DNA from 3 places in the Micromonospora sp. NPDC005413 genome. Region 3 is predicted to be linked to each of the others. Evidence: riboswitches for the same ligand, from Rfam matches in the RefSeq annotation. Region 3 holds a riboswitch; each other region holds the start of a gene.
The links. Region 3 has a riboswitch for cyclic di-AMP ahead of ABZS37_RS08710 (NlpC/P60 family protein). Riboswitches for the same ligand answer to the same signal wherever they lie in the genome.
Positions count from the first base shown of each region.

Region 1: it holds a riboswitch for cyclic di-AMP, as region 3 does, so the genes downstream of both, ABZS37_RS06730 (C39 family peptidase) here and ABZS37_RS08710 (NlpC/P60 family protein) in region 3, are expected to answer to the same signal.
Region 2: it holds a riboswitch for cyclic di-AMP, as region 3 does, so the genes downstream of both, ABZS37_RS21945 (hypothetical protein) here and ABZS37_RS08710 (NlpC/P60 family protein) in region 3, are expected to answer to the same signal.

Region 1 is NZ_JBEXEV010000003.1:200,959-205,354, forward strand. Features, by position in the region: gene ABZS37_RS06725 (hypothetical protein) at 65-1,081, shown strand; gene ABZS37_RS06730 (C39 family peptidase) at 1,155-2,009, opposite strand; cyclic di-AMP (ydaO/yuaA leader) riboswitch at 2,243-2,384, opposite strand; gene ABZS37_RS06735 (hypothetical protein) at 2,669-3,439, opposite strand; gene ABZS37_RS06740 (hypothetical protein) at 3,562-3,945, opposite strand; gene ABZS37_RS06745 (acyltransferase) at 4,039-4,396, opposite strand, start outside.
Region 2 is NZ_JBEXEV010000022.1:92,086-96,481, forward strand. Features, by position in the region: gene ABZS37_RS21935 (MarR family winged helix-turn-helix transcriptional regulator) at 1-170, opposite strand, end outside; gene ABZS37_RS21940 (carbonic anhydrase) at 398-1,126, shown strand; gene ABZS37_RS21945 (hypothetical protein) at 1,182-2,201, opposite strand; cyclic di-AMP (ydaO/yuaA leader) riboswitch at 2,206-2,342, opposite strand; gene ABZS37_RS21950 (YibE/F family protein) at 2,509-3,879, opposite strand; gene ABZS37_RS21955 (metal-sensitive transcriptional regulator) at 4,249-4,396, opposite strand, start outside.
Region 3 is NZ_JBEXEV010000004.1:253,322-257,717, forward strand. Features, by position in the region: gene ABZS37_RS08700 (pyridoxamine 5'-phosphate oxidase family protein) at 1-462, opposite strand, end outside; gene dcd (dCTP deaminase) at 540-1,118, shown strand; gene ABZS37_RS08710 (NlpC/P60 family protein) at 1,186-2,226, opposite strand; cyclic di-AMP (ydaO/yuaA leader) riboswitch at 2,239-2,375, opposite strand; gene ABZS37_RS08715 (peptidoglycan recognition family protein) at 2,610-4,396, shown strand, end outside.

The sequences.
Region 1 (4,396 bases), on a different contig from region 3:
GAGCATTCTGTCGATCCATCGCGGAGAGGAGCCCGCCTTGCTCACGAGGCAACGATCAGCACTGGTGGCGGCCCTGGCGGCCGTCGCGCTCGGCACGGCGCCCAGTGCTCCCGCGCTCGGCACCACGCCGGGCGTCCCCGCCCCGGGCGCCGACGCTGTCGCGGCGGCTGACCGCGTCCTGCGGGTCTACAACAACAACATCGAGAACCTGGTGGTGAACAACTCCGACGGGACCTGCACCCGGATATCCGGGCCTGACCACCTGACCTCGATCCTGGTCGACGACGCCGGCCGCACCGGCACCAGTGGCGTGGTGGCGCCCGACATCCTGATCGTCCAGCAGGTGCGCGGCACCGGCCAGGCCGAGGCGTACGCCGACCAACTCTCGGCCAAGTTCGGCTACCCGGCGGGCACCTACGGGGCGATCGTGGCCTGGAGTGACCCGGAGCCGTGGGGCAGCACGCACAAGTGCAGCTCCCAGTCACTCGGTGACCTCAAGAAGAAGCAGACCAACGGGATCATCTGGAACACCAGGACCCTCAGCCTCGCCGCCGGCGACATCTCGAAGTACTGGAGCGCGGGCTGGCTCAAGCCCGGCACGGCGTACGCCAACGGTGCCGGATGCACGCTGTACAAGCCGCCGAACAGCGACCCGGACAGCACCGACTACCACAAGTGGAAGCGGACCAGCGCCATCGCGGCCCGGTTCACTATCAAGGCGACCGGCACGAGCGTGTTCGCCGCGACCATGCACCTGCCGCAGGAAAACCGGCAGAACGCCTGCGCCGGCGACGGCGACCGGGGCATCGCCAACACCGGCATCCACCTCGGCGCCGACGCGACCAGCCTGCTGAACGCCTCCACAATCCGCGTCGTGGGGATCGACGCGAACCGCACGGGCATCGCACCCGGCACGCTGAGCGGCTACGACATGACCGGCTACGGGTCGAAGGCCACCAACGGGTCGAGCAAGATCGATTATCTCTTCGTCAAGGGCGCCGTGCAGCCGTCCAGCATCGACCACACGGTCGGCGGGACGAAATCGAACCACCTCGCGCTGTACGGCTTCATCGCTTACTGACCGCACCGACAGAGACGCCGCGGGCGCCGGCCCCTTGTGGGGGACGGCGCCCGCGACGGCCTGCGTGCCTGGGTCAGGCGGAGTAGCCCCGGCTGGCGATCCAGTTGGCCAGGTCGATCGTGGTGATCCAGTACGACGGGTCGGCCGCGTTGGCCGAGTCGGCGATTCGCACGGTCCGGCCGTTGTCCTTGTAACCCACCACGGCGATGTAGTGCCCGCCGCCGTAGGAGTGCCAGCCACCGTTGGTGTCGGTGGCGTCGCCGACGACGTTGGCCACCACACCGCGACCGTCGGTGATCGCCTTGACCACGTCGGCCTGGAGCTGGTCCATCTGGGCCGAGCTGGGCGTGCCGGCGAACATCCGGGTCCGGTACGGGGAGCCCTTCACCTCGGCGTTGAGCACCCGGGTGGTGTCCAGGGCCGAGTTGGTGCCCATCTCGGTGGTGCCCAGCTCGGCGCCCAGCGCATCCTGGGTGCGGTTGATGCCGGCGGCGCTGAGAGCGTTACGGGTGGCAGCCGGGCCGCAGTTGTAGTACGTGTTCTGCGCCTGGTAGTCGTAGTCGAGCACCTTGGTCGCGGGCGGCTTCGGCGGCTCCGGCTTGCGGGTCAGATCCGGGTTGCTGCTGGCCTTGGCGGCGGGCGACGCGGCACTGGTGGCCGGCGCGGGGGCGGCGGTGGTCGGTGCGGCGCTGGCCGAGGGGGACGCGTCGCGCGCCTCGCTGCGGGAGGCAGCGGTGTCGCTGCGCATCTCGGCGACCGTGGTCACGGTGTGCTGGCTGGCCGGGGCGTCGTCGGCGCTGGTGAGCAGGGCGCCGGTGGTGCTGGCGATCGCGAGTGCCGCGGCGGAGGCGACAACGATCTGGTACGGGCGCTCGGTGGCGAGGCGGCGGAGCTGACGCTTCAGGGTGTGCTTCACGGGGTCCTCCACGGATCAGGGGGAGAGCGGCACACCGGGGCCGGACCGGCATCCGGGCAGGCGCCAGCGCGCGGACCGTGGTCCGCGGATGGTGAACCGCTCAGGGGAACGCCCGGCGCGGCCGGGCGGGAAAGGCAGTGACCCGGGGGGTCAGCTCACCGTCACTGGACGAATGAGCGGGGGCACTGCTTCGCCGTGGAGGCGAGGGAACAACCGAGGGATGGAAAGGTGCTGCACGAGGATAGAACTCCTTCCGACACCGCCTACCGGGTTAGCTGACGGATTCGGGCGGGAAGATCGCCCTACCGCGGGCCGTGGCTCGCGGATTCACCCCGGACTTTCTGATGGGTCCCCGGTTCGTAGATCACGATTGAGCGGGTCGGTGCGGCGTCGCCTCTTGCGAACGGTTACCGCACCGGACAGGACGACAGTACTGGCCGGCTCTCACCCTGCCAAGCCGGGTTCACCTGCGTAAACCCCAATCGGCGCGACAATTTCTGCGCGTATTGCCGATGATGTGACTCGATGGGACAACCGGTTACGGTGACGCCTGCGGGCGACAACCGGACAGGCCGCCGAAAATGCGGCCACAATCACGGGGAAAATCGAGCCGATCGTGCCCGACGCCCGATTCGCCATTGACATGACCGGGCTCACATAACGGATCGGGTTCAACCCGCGCGAGCTGGACGCCAGCGTGCCACGAGTGCGGGACGGAGCGCCCGGGTAGCCGCCCGGCGGGCGGGGACCAGGTTCGGCCGCAGCCGGTCCGCCGCCGCGTACGCCTCCTCGGCGAGAGTGCGGGCCGACTCGGCGGCCAGTTCCGCGTCCCGCCAGGCGGCCCGCTCCCGGGTGGCGGCGGCCTGGTAGTCGGCCAGCCTCGCGTCCCGGATCGCCCGGCTGAGCAGCACCTCCTGCTCGACCGGGTGCCGCCGGGGATCCCAGCCGTGCCGGTGCCCGAACACGTCGCCGAACTGCGCCATGGTCAGGTCGCCCCGCCAGTGCGCCGCCGCCGCGGCGCGATGCAGGTAGCGCTCCCGGGAGGCGTACTCGGCGGGGGTGCGGGGGGTTCGCGGGGTGGGTAGCGCCCCGGTGCCCGCGAACCGACGGGCGGCGGTGTCCGCCTCGTCGTACCCGGCCCAGGCCCGCTCCATCTGCTCCTGGGCGGTCAGCCAGGCCACGCGGCGCCGCCGTGCGGTCCTGGTCGCGCCGGCTGCGGCGACGGCCACCTCCTCGGCGTACCGGCGCAGGTCGACGGCCTCGGCCGCGGCCAACTCCCGGGCGGTGGGCGCGGTCGGGAGCGGGTCGTCCGTGGGCCGGTCCCGCTCGGGGCGGGCGGCCAGCACGATGAGTACGCCCAGTGTCAGCAGGAACAGGGCCGACCAGATGGCGGCGGCCTGCGGCACCTCGGTCACGAACTGGTAGAAGACGACGGTCTCCATGGTCGGCACCTCGGGGAGAGCAATGCGGTGGGACCCCCACCGGGCCACGGTGGGCCACGGATCGACGGGGGCGGAGCGGGTGGATCGACAGGGCGCGGCGACGGGACGCTCGTCCCGGTGGATCAGCGCCCGGGTGGGGCCCGGGGCGCCCGGCTGCTCGGGGCGTCGACGAGGGGCAGCCGGTCGGCCCCGGCCGCGCACACCGGCAGCACGCCGGCCGCCGCGACGGTGCCCCGGCCGGCGGGCAGCGCCGGTTGCGAGTCGACCGACCAGGCCCGGGAGGACGTCTCGGCGGCTCCCTCAGGGGCCACCTGGGCCGACTGCGCGGCCGTTGGCACGGCACTCAGGGTCGGCACCGAACTCGGCCCGGCGCTCAGCGTTGGCGTGGCGGCCGAGGCCGGGCCCGCGCCAAGCGCCAGGGCCGCGACGACGGCGAGGCTGGTCAGCACCCGCGTCGCCCAGCGCGCCACCCACCACAGCGGACAGGTGAGCGCGATCGGAAGCACGTCCCCACGCTACCGTCGGGCCGACCCGGGCGCACCGACCACGGGCGTGTCGGCTCACGCCGCGCCGACCCCGCTTGACCAGGGTGGACGGTGTCAGCGCGTGTCGGCGTACGTTGATCGACCGTCGGTCTGGTCGGCCCCGCCGGCGACTTCGGTGCCGGTCGTGCGTTGGTGGGGGACGGGCGCCGGTCGGGTCGGGCGGCGCGGCGCGAGTCGGCGCATCATCGGGTTCTCGACGAAGCGATGCAGCAACCCGGCGAGGGCCAGGTTCACCAGCAGGAAGCCGAGCACCGCGGCAGGGCCGCGCCAGCCCTCGAAGCCGGTCCCCCAGTCACCGCTCCAGCGCAGCACGCTCGTCATCACCAGCACGTGGACCAGGTAGAAGGCGAAGGAGACCTCGCCGAGCCAGACCAGCGGCCGGGACCGCCACGGCGAGCGCCTACCCCGTACG
Region 2 (4,396 bases), on a different contig from region 3:
AGGTCGGCGACGATGGCCTGGGCGGCCCGTTCGGTCACGCCGACCTCGGCCGCGACGTCGCGCAGCCGGGCGGTGGGATCGCGGCCGATGGCCAGCAGAACGTGGCCGTGGTTGGTGAGGAATGTCCAGTTCCGTCCGCCACCGGTGTCGCCCGTCGCCGTGCTCGCCATCGTTGACCGCCCCTCCGGATGTCCGCCCTGCCCGCAGGGGAGTCTCGTCCGCCCTGCCCTCGGGACGTTACCCAGGGTCGGACCGGGGTCAACGTATGAAATCTATATCACGCATACCTTGACGCGACTTACGGTGCGTGTGACGGTGGAGCGCGGGCCAGCGCCCGCCGTAGAACCGGCTGAAGAGTCGGTTGACCAGGTCAGATGCGTGAAGACGAGGTGCGGGGATGAGTCAACCCGGGACACCCGGTGGGCAGCCGGGTCCGCAGCGGACCACCGACCGGGCGTCTGCGCCCAGCGAGCCGACCCGGGCGTACGCCGAGCTGACCGCCGGCAACCAACGCTTCGTCAGCGGTGCCCCACGCCATCCCAATCAGGATGCGGGGCACCGTGCTGCCGTGGCCGACGGGCAGCACCCGTTCGCGGTGATCGTCGGCTGCTCCGACTCCCGCCTGGCCGCCGAGATCATCTTCGACCGAGGGCTGGGTGACCTGTTCGTGGTCCGTACGGCCGGGCACACCGCCGGCCCGGAGGTGCTCGGCAGCGTGGAGTACGCGGTGACCGTGCTCGGCACCCCGCTGGTGGTGGTGCTCGGCCACGACTCGTGTGGCGCGGTGCAGGCGGCCCGGGAGGTCGTGGCGACCGGCACCCCACCTCGTGGGCACCTGCGGGCGGTGGTCGACGCCGTGCTGCCCAGCCTGCGCCGGGCCGAAGCCGAGGGCGTGGACGACATCGACGACATCGTCGACATCCACATCGCGCAGACGGTCGAGACGCTGCTGGGGCAGTCGCCCGTGCTGGCCGACGAGGTGGCGCAGGGGCGGTGCGCGGTCGTGGGCGTGTCGTATCGGCTCGCCGCCGGAGCGGTGCGCCCGGTGGCCGCCGTGCCGGCCGGCTTCGCGACGCTCGACGTGCCGGCGGGGTCGACCGACCCGGCCGCGTCCGCCGTCGCCTGACGCGTCGAGGGCCGCCCCGCGACGCGGAACGGCCCTCGACGGGGGATCGTGCGGGTCAGAGCAGCGACATGTGGACGTGGTCGGTGTGGTTCGACGGCCCGCTGTACGAACTCCACCCGGTCGCCGGGAACCAGATCTGCCGGTTCCAGATCACGTAGTAGATGCCGAGCCGGTCGGCGTTCCGGATGAGGAACGCGGCGACGTTGTTGCCGTACGTCCGGGTGTCCTCGTTGTGCCACGGGGCGAAGCCGCTCTTCTGCAGCGACCAGTCGCAGGCGCGGCCCTTCGGGTGCTCCCACGGCCCGCCGGAGCGGTAGCAGCCGACGAACCGGCTGAAGCCGGCCCGCTTGACCTCCTTGTACGCGTGCAGGGTGCGAGGCGTGACGCAGCCGGACGTGGTGGGGTCGTTCTCGCTGCACGACTGGGGCTTCCAGTCACCGTCCGACGTGCGACCCGGGCCGATGCGGGCGACGGGCGAGGTGGCATCCACCAGGCCGCCGGTGAAGCCCTTTCCGCCGACCAGGGAGAGCGCCTTGTCCGCCTCGCTCTTCCGCTTCGCCATCAGGGCGGTCTGCTTCTGCTGTTCGCGGACCTCCGTGTCGAGGGCCAGCTTGGCCTGCTCGGCGCGGGCCTTCACCGTGTTGACCTCGGAGAGCTTCTTCTCGTTGACCATGTTCATCTCGTCGAGCACCGAGGCGCGCTGGACGAACGAGTCGGGGGCGTCGCTCTCCAGCAGCATCGCGATCGCGCCGATCCGACCGGTCCGGTACGCCTGGGCGGCGATCTGCCCGACCTGTGGGGCCAGCGCGTCCAGGTCGGCCTTGGCCCGGTCGACCTCCAGCGCCAACTCCTGCTGTCGCTTCTTGGATTTGTCCAGCTTGGACTTGGCGGCGGAGTAGTCGCGGTTGGCCTGCTCGATGACGTCGTTGAGCAGTTGGGGCTCGCCGTCCTCCTCGTGCCCGGACGGTGTGGGGGTCGTCGGGGCGGCATGGGCCGGGAGGGGCCCGGCGAGCACGGTCAGTGCGGCGATCACGGCCACCACGGGTGTCAACCAGCGGCGTAGGGGTGCCGTCACAATGTTCCCTTCCGTCGACCGCCGACCGGGTTAGCTGACGGGTTCGGGGCGGAAGTGGCCCCTACCGCTGACGCGGATTCACCCCACGTACGCGTACCTGGGTCCCCGGCTCGCCGGTTGGCGATTGGGCGGTGGCACCGCAGGCGCCGCTTCGCGCCTTCATCGGTAACCGGCAGCGAGGTTACCCGAGAGCCGGCCTGGTGAGCTACGCCTTGATGTCGACCAAAAGTGTCATTTCGCCATGGCGTTGAGTGACCAGTGACGCGGTTCTCAGGGCGGATGCCCAAACTGGTCACGCTGAGGAGTGTCACCATGCCGTATCTGTGCTCCTGTTCGACTCCGGCCACCGGTCGGTGGCGGTGGGTGGGGGTGGGGTCCGCGTCGGATCCGGCTCGCCGGGTCGGCCTGTTCGCGGTGAGATGAATGCGGCCAGTGCCTCCGCCCGGGCCGGCTGAGGTCGCGGGGCGGGAGCGTCGGCGGACGGAGGGGCATCCGTGCGCCCGGCGGCGGTCACCACCGCGGCCAGCCCGGTGGTCAGTGGCACGGCGGCGATCAGACCGAGTGTGGCCACCGCGCTGCGGACGATCTCCTGCGCGAGGAACTCGCTGGTGAGGATCTGCCCGATCGGCCGCGAGTCGGCGGTGAGCAGGAGCAGCAGGGGTAGCGACGCGCCCGCGTACGCCAGCACGATGGTGTTGACAGTGGAGGCGATGTGCGCGCGGCCGACCCGGGTGGCCGCACGGTACAGCTGCAACCGGGTCAGCCCGGGGTTCGCGTTCGCCAGCTCGGTGACGGTGGCCGCCTGGGTGACCGTCACGTCGTCGAGCACCCCGAGCGAGCCGATGATGATCCCGGCGAGCAGCAGGCCGTGCAGGTCCACGTCGCCCTGGAACATCGACAGTGTCGTCGCATCCTCGCTGCCGAAGCCGGTGAGGTGGGTTGCGGCCGTGGCGATGGTGGCGAGCACACCGGTCAGCACCAGGCTCCCCAGGGTGCCGAGCACCGCGACCGAGGTCTGCGCGGTGACCCCGTGCGTCAGATAGAGCACCACGAACATGATGAGGGCCGCGCCGACCACCGCCATCAGCAGGGGTGATTTGCCTGCGCCGATGCCTGGCAGCACGAAGGTGAGCAGGATGGCGAAGCTGGCGGCCAGCCCGGCGAGCGCCGCCAGGCCCCGCCACCGACCGAAGGCGACGATCGCGGCGGCGAAGACCACCGCCAGCCACACCATCGGGGTGCCGCGCTGATGCTCGGCGATGTTCCAGTTGCTGGTGGTGGGATCGGTCGGATCGGTCAGCTCGACCAGGATGACCTCGTCGCCGACCTCGACCCGGGGCGCGCCGGGCCCGTCGGGCACCGGTGTCCGCACCTGCTGGCCGGCGGTCGGCCCGTCGTCCACCCGGACGTCGACCGTGCCGCACGGCCCGGCACCGACCCTCGGTGTGCCCTCGGGGCTCGACGGCACCGGCGGGCACGGCTCGGTCACCACCCGGGTCACCGTGCCGGGGTAGCGCGGCACGTCCGCTCCGCCGTCGGTCTGCGGGGACCCGCCGCGCGGCCAGAGCAGCGCGGCGGCGAGCACGGTGGCGACGAAGAGGGGCACCACCGTCATGACGAGGATCCGTCGTACCCGGGGCGGGGCGGACGGAGCGGGGTGGGTGTGGTCGGAACCCAAGGCGAGACTCCCAACGATCCGGTGCGGGGTACGGGTCAGCGGGCCGGTCGGTTCACCGTTGCCGTGGAAACGCGGCGAGAGGTGCGGCAAATCGCTGGCTGCCGACCGCTCGATCACGGACGGTCAGTGCCCGGCCCGGTCGGCCGAAGGCGCCACGTCGTGGTGGCGCCGGTGCCCGGCTGTGCAGCGGCATACGGAGGGTCATCGTGGAAGATGCTAACCAGCGCGCCCCGGGGTTGCAGGTCGCGACGGAGTGTCGGGTGGTCGAACCGGCGGAGCCGGGCCTGGGTGGCGGGCCACAACGTGGTGGCGCTCAACGCGCAGTTGCTGCGCCGGGTCCGTCTCGACCCGGCGCCGGACTGAGGGCTGTCAGCCGCGCTTCATCAACCGGCCGACTGCCGCCATCATCTCGGTGGCCATCTCGTCGGCCCGGCCCTCGGCCGCCCCCTCGTGCATGCAGTGCCGGGCGTGCCCGTCGAGCAACCCCAGCGCCACCTTGTCGAGTGCGGCCTGGATT
Region 3 (4,396 bases):
GAGCCAGACCCGAACGGCCGGCCGACCCGGCGCGAGACCCGGAATGCCCGCGGTGTGCTGCTCGCGGCGGGTCAGCATCGCCACGTCGACGGTGAACTCGAACAGCCGCCAGTCGACCTGCGGCTCCGCACGGGCGCCCTGCGCCAACCGTGCCACCCGCGTCGGGTCGGTCACCGGATGGGCGCGCCCCGCCACGTACGCCTCGTCGTCGCTCTCCTCCGGAGGGAACGAGTGCAGCGCGTAACGGCCGTCCCGTTCGAGGTCACGGCGCTTCGGAGAGTCGATGACGAAGCAGAAGAGGCCCTCGTCGGTGATGACCGGGGAGACCGGATGGACCCGGGGCCCACCGTCGGCGCGGACCGTGGCCAGATAGCCGAAGCCCGGCCCGTACTGCTGAAGGAGAACGCGGATCCCGTCGGCGAGTCGGGGCTCGTCGGCGGCGAAGTCGGACCAGGAAGCCATGTGGGCATTCTATCGAACAAATGTACGAAGAGCGACCTCGACACGCTGGTCACCGCCTACCTCGCTATGGTGGTCCGATGCTGCTCTCCGACCGCGACCTGGTCTCCGAGATCAAGGCCGGCACGCTGGGCCTGGAGCCGTTCGAGCCCACCCTGGTCCAACCGTCCAGCATCGACGTGAGACTCGACCGACTGTTCCGGGTCTTCAACAACCACCTTTACACCCACATCGATCCGGCGATGCAGCAGGACGACCTGACCTCAGCGGTCGAGGTGCCCAACGGCGAGCCGTTCGTGCTGCACCCGGGGGAGTTCGTGCTCGCCTCGACGCTGGAGGTCATCTCGCTGGGCGACCAGCTCGCCGGCCGGCTGGAAGGAAAGAGCTCACTGGGCCGGCTCGGGCTGCTCACGCACTCCACCGCCGGCTTCATCGACCCGGGTTTCTCCGGTCACGTGACGCTGGAGCTCTCCAATGTGGCGAACCTGCCGATCACCCTCTGGCCGGGCATGAAGATCGGGCAGCTCTGCATCTTCCGGCTCTCCTCGCCGGCCGAGCACCCGTACGGCTCGGCGGTCTACGGTTCGCGCTACCAGGGCCAACGTGGGCCGACGCCGAGCCGCGCCTGGCAGAACTGGCGCGCCTGGCCCACCCGCTGATCCCTGAACGCACGACGAGGGCCCGCCGCGAACGGATCGCGACGGGCCCTCATGCGTCGGGAATGGGTCAGCCTGGGCGGCCGTAGCTGTGGATCGGGCCGTCGTCGACCTTCTTCATCTTGACCGGTTGACCAGCCTGCGAGGCGTGCACCACCCAGCCACCGCCGACGTACATGCCGACGTGGTGGATGTCGCTGTAGTAGAAGACCAGGTCGCCGGGGCGCAGGTTGGCCTTGCTGACGTCCTTGGTGACGCGGCTCTGCGCGGCGGCGTTGTGCGGCAGCGACACGCCAGCCTTGGCCCAGGCGGCCAGCATCAGCCCGGAGCAGTCGTACGAGTTCGGGCCCTCGGCGCCCCACACGTAGGGCTTGCCGATCTGGGCGCAGGCGAACTTGACGGCCGTGCCCGCGGCGCCGCCGGGGTAGCTGCCAGGGCAGGGCGCCGGGCGCAGCGAACCGCCGCCACCGTTGCCATACACCTTGAGGCGCAGCTTCTGCAGCCGGTCGATCTCCTCGTTGATCTGCTTCTTCTTCGCCGCCAACTGAGCTTCGGTGCGGGTCAGCTGGGCCACCATCTCGTCCAGCGGCGCCTTCTGCTGGGCCAGCTCGTCGCGCAGGTCCGCGACCTGCCGCACGTCCTGCTGCTGGTTGTGCGCGAACCGGTCGAGCATCTCCAGCTGGCCGACCACCTCGCTGGGTGACCGGCTGCCCAACATCGCGTTGACGGTGGAGACGTTCTCGCCCTTGTACGCACGGACGGCGATGGCGCTGACCTTGTCCATCGCCGCGTCGACCTCGCGCTCCAGCGGGGCGATCCGGGCGGCCAGCGCGTCGGCCTGCTTGCGCTTGGCAGCCAGGTCGGTTCGGGTGGCGTTGTGCCGTTCGATGATCGGTTCGAGCTTGTTCCAGTCGGCGTCGATCTGGCGCTCGATCTCGGCGACGGACGGGTCCGCGTGGGCCGCCGTGGCGCTGCCGGTCAGGACGACGGCGACGCCGGCCAGTGCGGCGAGGGCCGTGGTGAAGCGGGACCAGCGTGGGCGCGGCACGATCGACGTCGGGCCGGCTGACGCCGACCGCTCGGACGACGGCCGCGGGGCATGGAGTGCCACCGGGTTCCGTACTCCTTCTTCCTGACCGCCTACCGGGTTAGCTGACGGGTTCGGGCGGGAAGTTGGCGCCCTACCGCAATGGCTGCGGATTCACCCCGGGAGAACCTGGGTCCCCGGTTCGCTCGGAAGCGACTCGGCGGTGTCGGTCCGTTACCGCCCGGGCTGGGCGGACCTGCTATCGGGCCGACAAATGACCAGAGTAGAGACGGCTGTTACCGATCCGCAACCCGTGCGGCCGTGACACTCCGTACCGATCCGAAAGGGTCACCGACCGTGTGTGAAGATTTTTTTCCAAATACCTCGATACATGGAAAGGTATTGACGCAGACTCCCGGGCGGCGCGAAGGTGACCTCACCTTCACTCGCAACATCTAGGGGGTTCGATGCGCCACTCAACCCTGTCGACCGGCCGGCGCGCACTGCTCGCCGCCGCCGTGGTCGCCGCCGCGACCGCGGTGCCGCTACCCTCCGGCCCGGCCGCCGCCGCGCCCACCGTCGACCGCCAGCAGCAGTACGCCGCCGCGGCGACCGAGTACGGTGTGCCGACCGTCGTGCTGCTCGGCGTCTCCTATCTGGAGTCCCGCTGGGACAGCAACGCCGGCACACCGAGCACCAGCGGCGGCTACGGCCCGATGCACCTCACCGACGCCCGGCACGTGGCGGCCCTGCCCGGGCGCGGCCACCACGACGCCGGCACCGAGGACCCACGCGGCGACGACTCCCGCTCCGCGAGGCTGCCCGCCCCCCGGCCGGCCGAGGATCCCGCGCCGCCCGCCGCCGCGTTGCAGACCGTGGACGCCGCCGCCGCGCTGACCGGCGCCGCCCCCGAGGCACTGCGCACCGATGCGGGCGTCAACATCCGGGGCGGGGCCGCGCTGCTCGGGGCGTACCAGAGGGAGTTGGGCGCGCCGGTCGGTGCCGACACCGACCCGGCGGCCTGGTACGGCGCGGTGGCCCGCTACGCCGGCGCGGACAGCGCTGACGCCGCGGCGGCCTTCGCCGACGAGGTCTTCACCACCATCGGCGCTGGCGAGTCCCGGGTGACCGACGATGGCCAGCGCATCACGCTGCCGGCCCGCGCGGTGCAGCCGCAGCGTTCCTGGTTGGACCGGCTGGGCTTGCGCCGCCTGGCTCGCCCGGACGGGCTGGAATGCCCTCGCACCATCTCCTGCGAGTGGATCCCGGCGCCCTACGAGGCGTTCGGCGACGGCGACTACGGCAACCACGACCTCTCCGACCGGCCCGCGCGGCAGAAGATCGAGTACATCGTCATCCACGACACCGAGGCGAGCTGGGCGACCACCCTGCAACTCGTCCAGGACCCGACGTACGTGAGCTGGCACTACTCACTGCGATCGGTCGACGGGCACGTCGCCCAGCACGTGAAGACCAAGGACGTCGGCTGGCACGCCGGCAACTGGTACGTGAACGCCAAGTCGATCGGCCTGGAACACGAGGGCTTCGCGGCGCAGGGCACCTGGTACACCGAGGCGATGTACCGGACCTCGGCGAAGCTGGTCCGGCACCTGGCGCTGCGGCTGGGCATCCCCCTGGACCGCCAGCACATCATCGGCCACGACAACGTGCCCGGCACCGTCGCCTCGACCGTGCGCGGGATGCACTGGGACCCGGGCCCGTACTGGGACTGGACGCACTACTTCGACCTGCTGCACGCCCCTCGGCTGGACACCGGCACCCCGGCCACCGGGCTGGTCCGGATCGACCCGGACTACGCCACCAACCAGCCGGCGTTCATCGGCTGCGTCACCGTCGGCGTGCCGTGCGCGCCACGCGGCTCCTCGGCCGTGGTGCTGCGCAGCGCGCCGTCCGCGGACGCCCCACTGGTCAACGACATCGCGCTCCGCCCAAACGGCACCCCGAACACGATGGAGGTGTCCGATCACGGCGCCCGGGCCTCCGCCGGTCAGACGTACGCGCTCGCCGGCCGGCAGGGCGACTGGACGGCGATCTGGTATCTCGGTCAGCGGGCCTGGTTCCACAACCCGGCGTCCGCGCCGACCGCCAGCTGGACCGTCGGCGTGGTGGCCACCCCGAAGCCCGGACGGGCCACCATCCCGGTGTACGGGCGGGCGTACCCGGAGCAGGCCGCCTACCCGGCCGGGGTGCCCTACCAGGCGATCTCACCACTCCAGTACACGCTGTCCGCCGG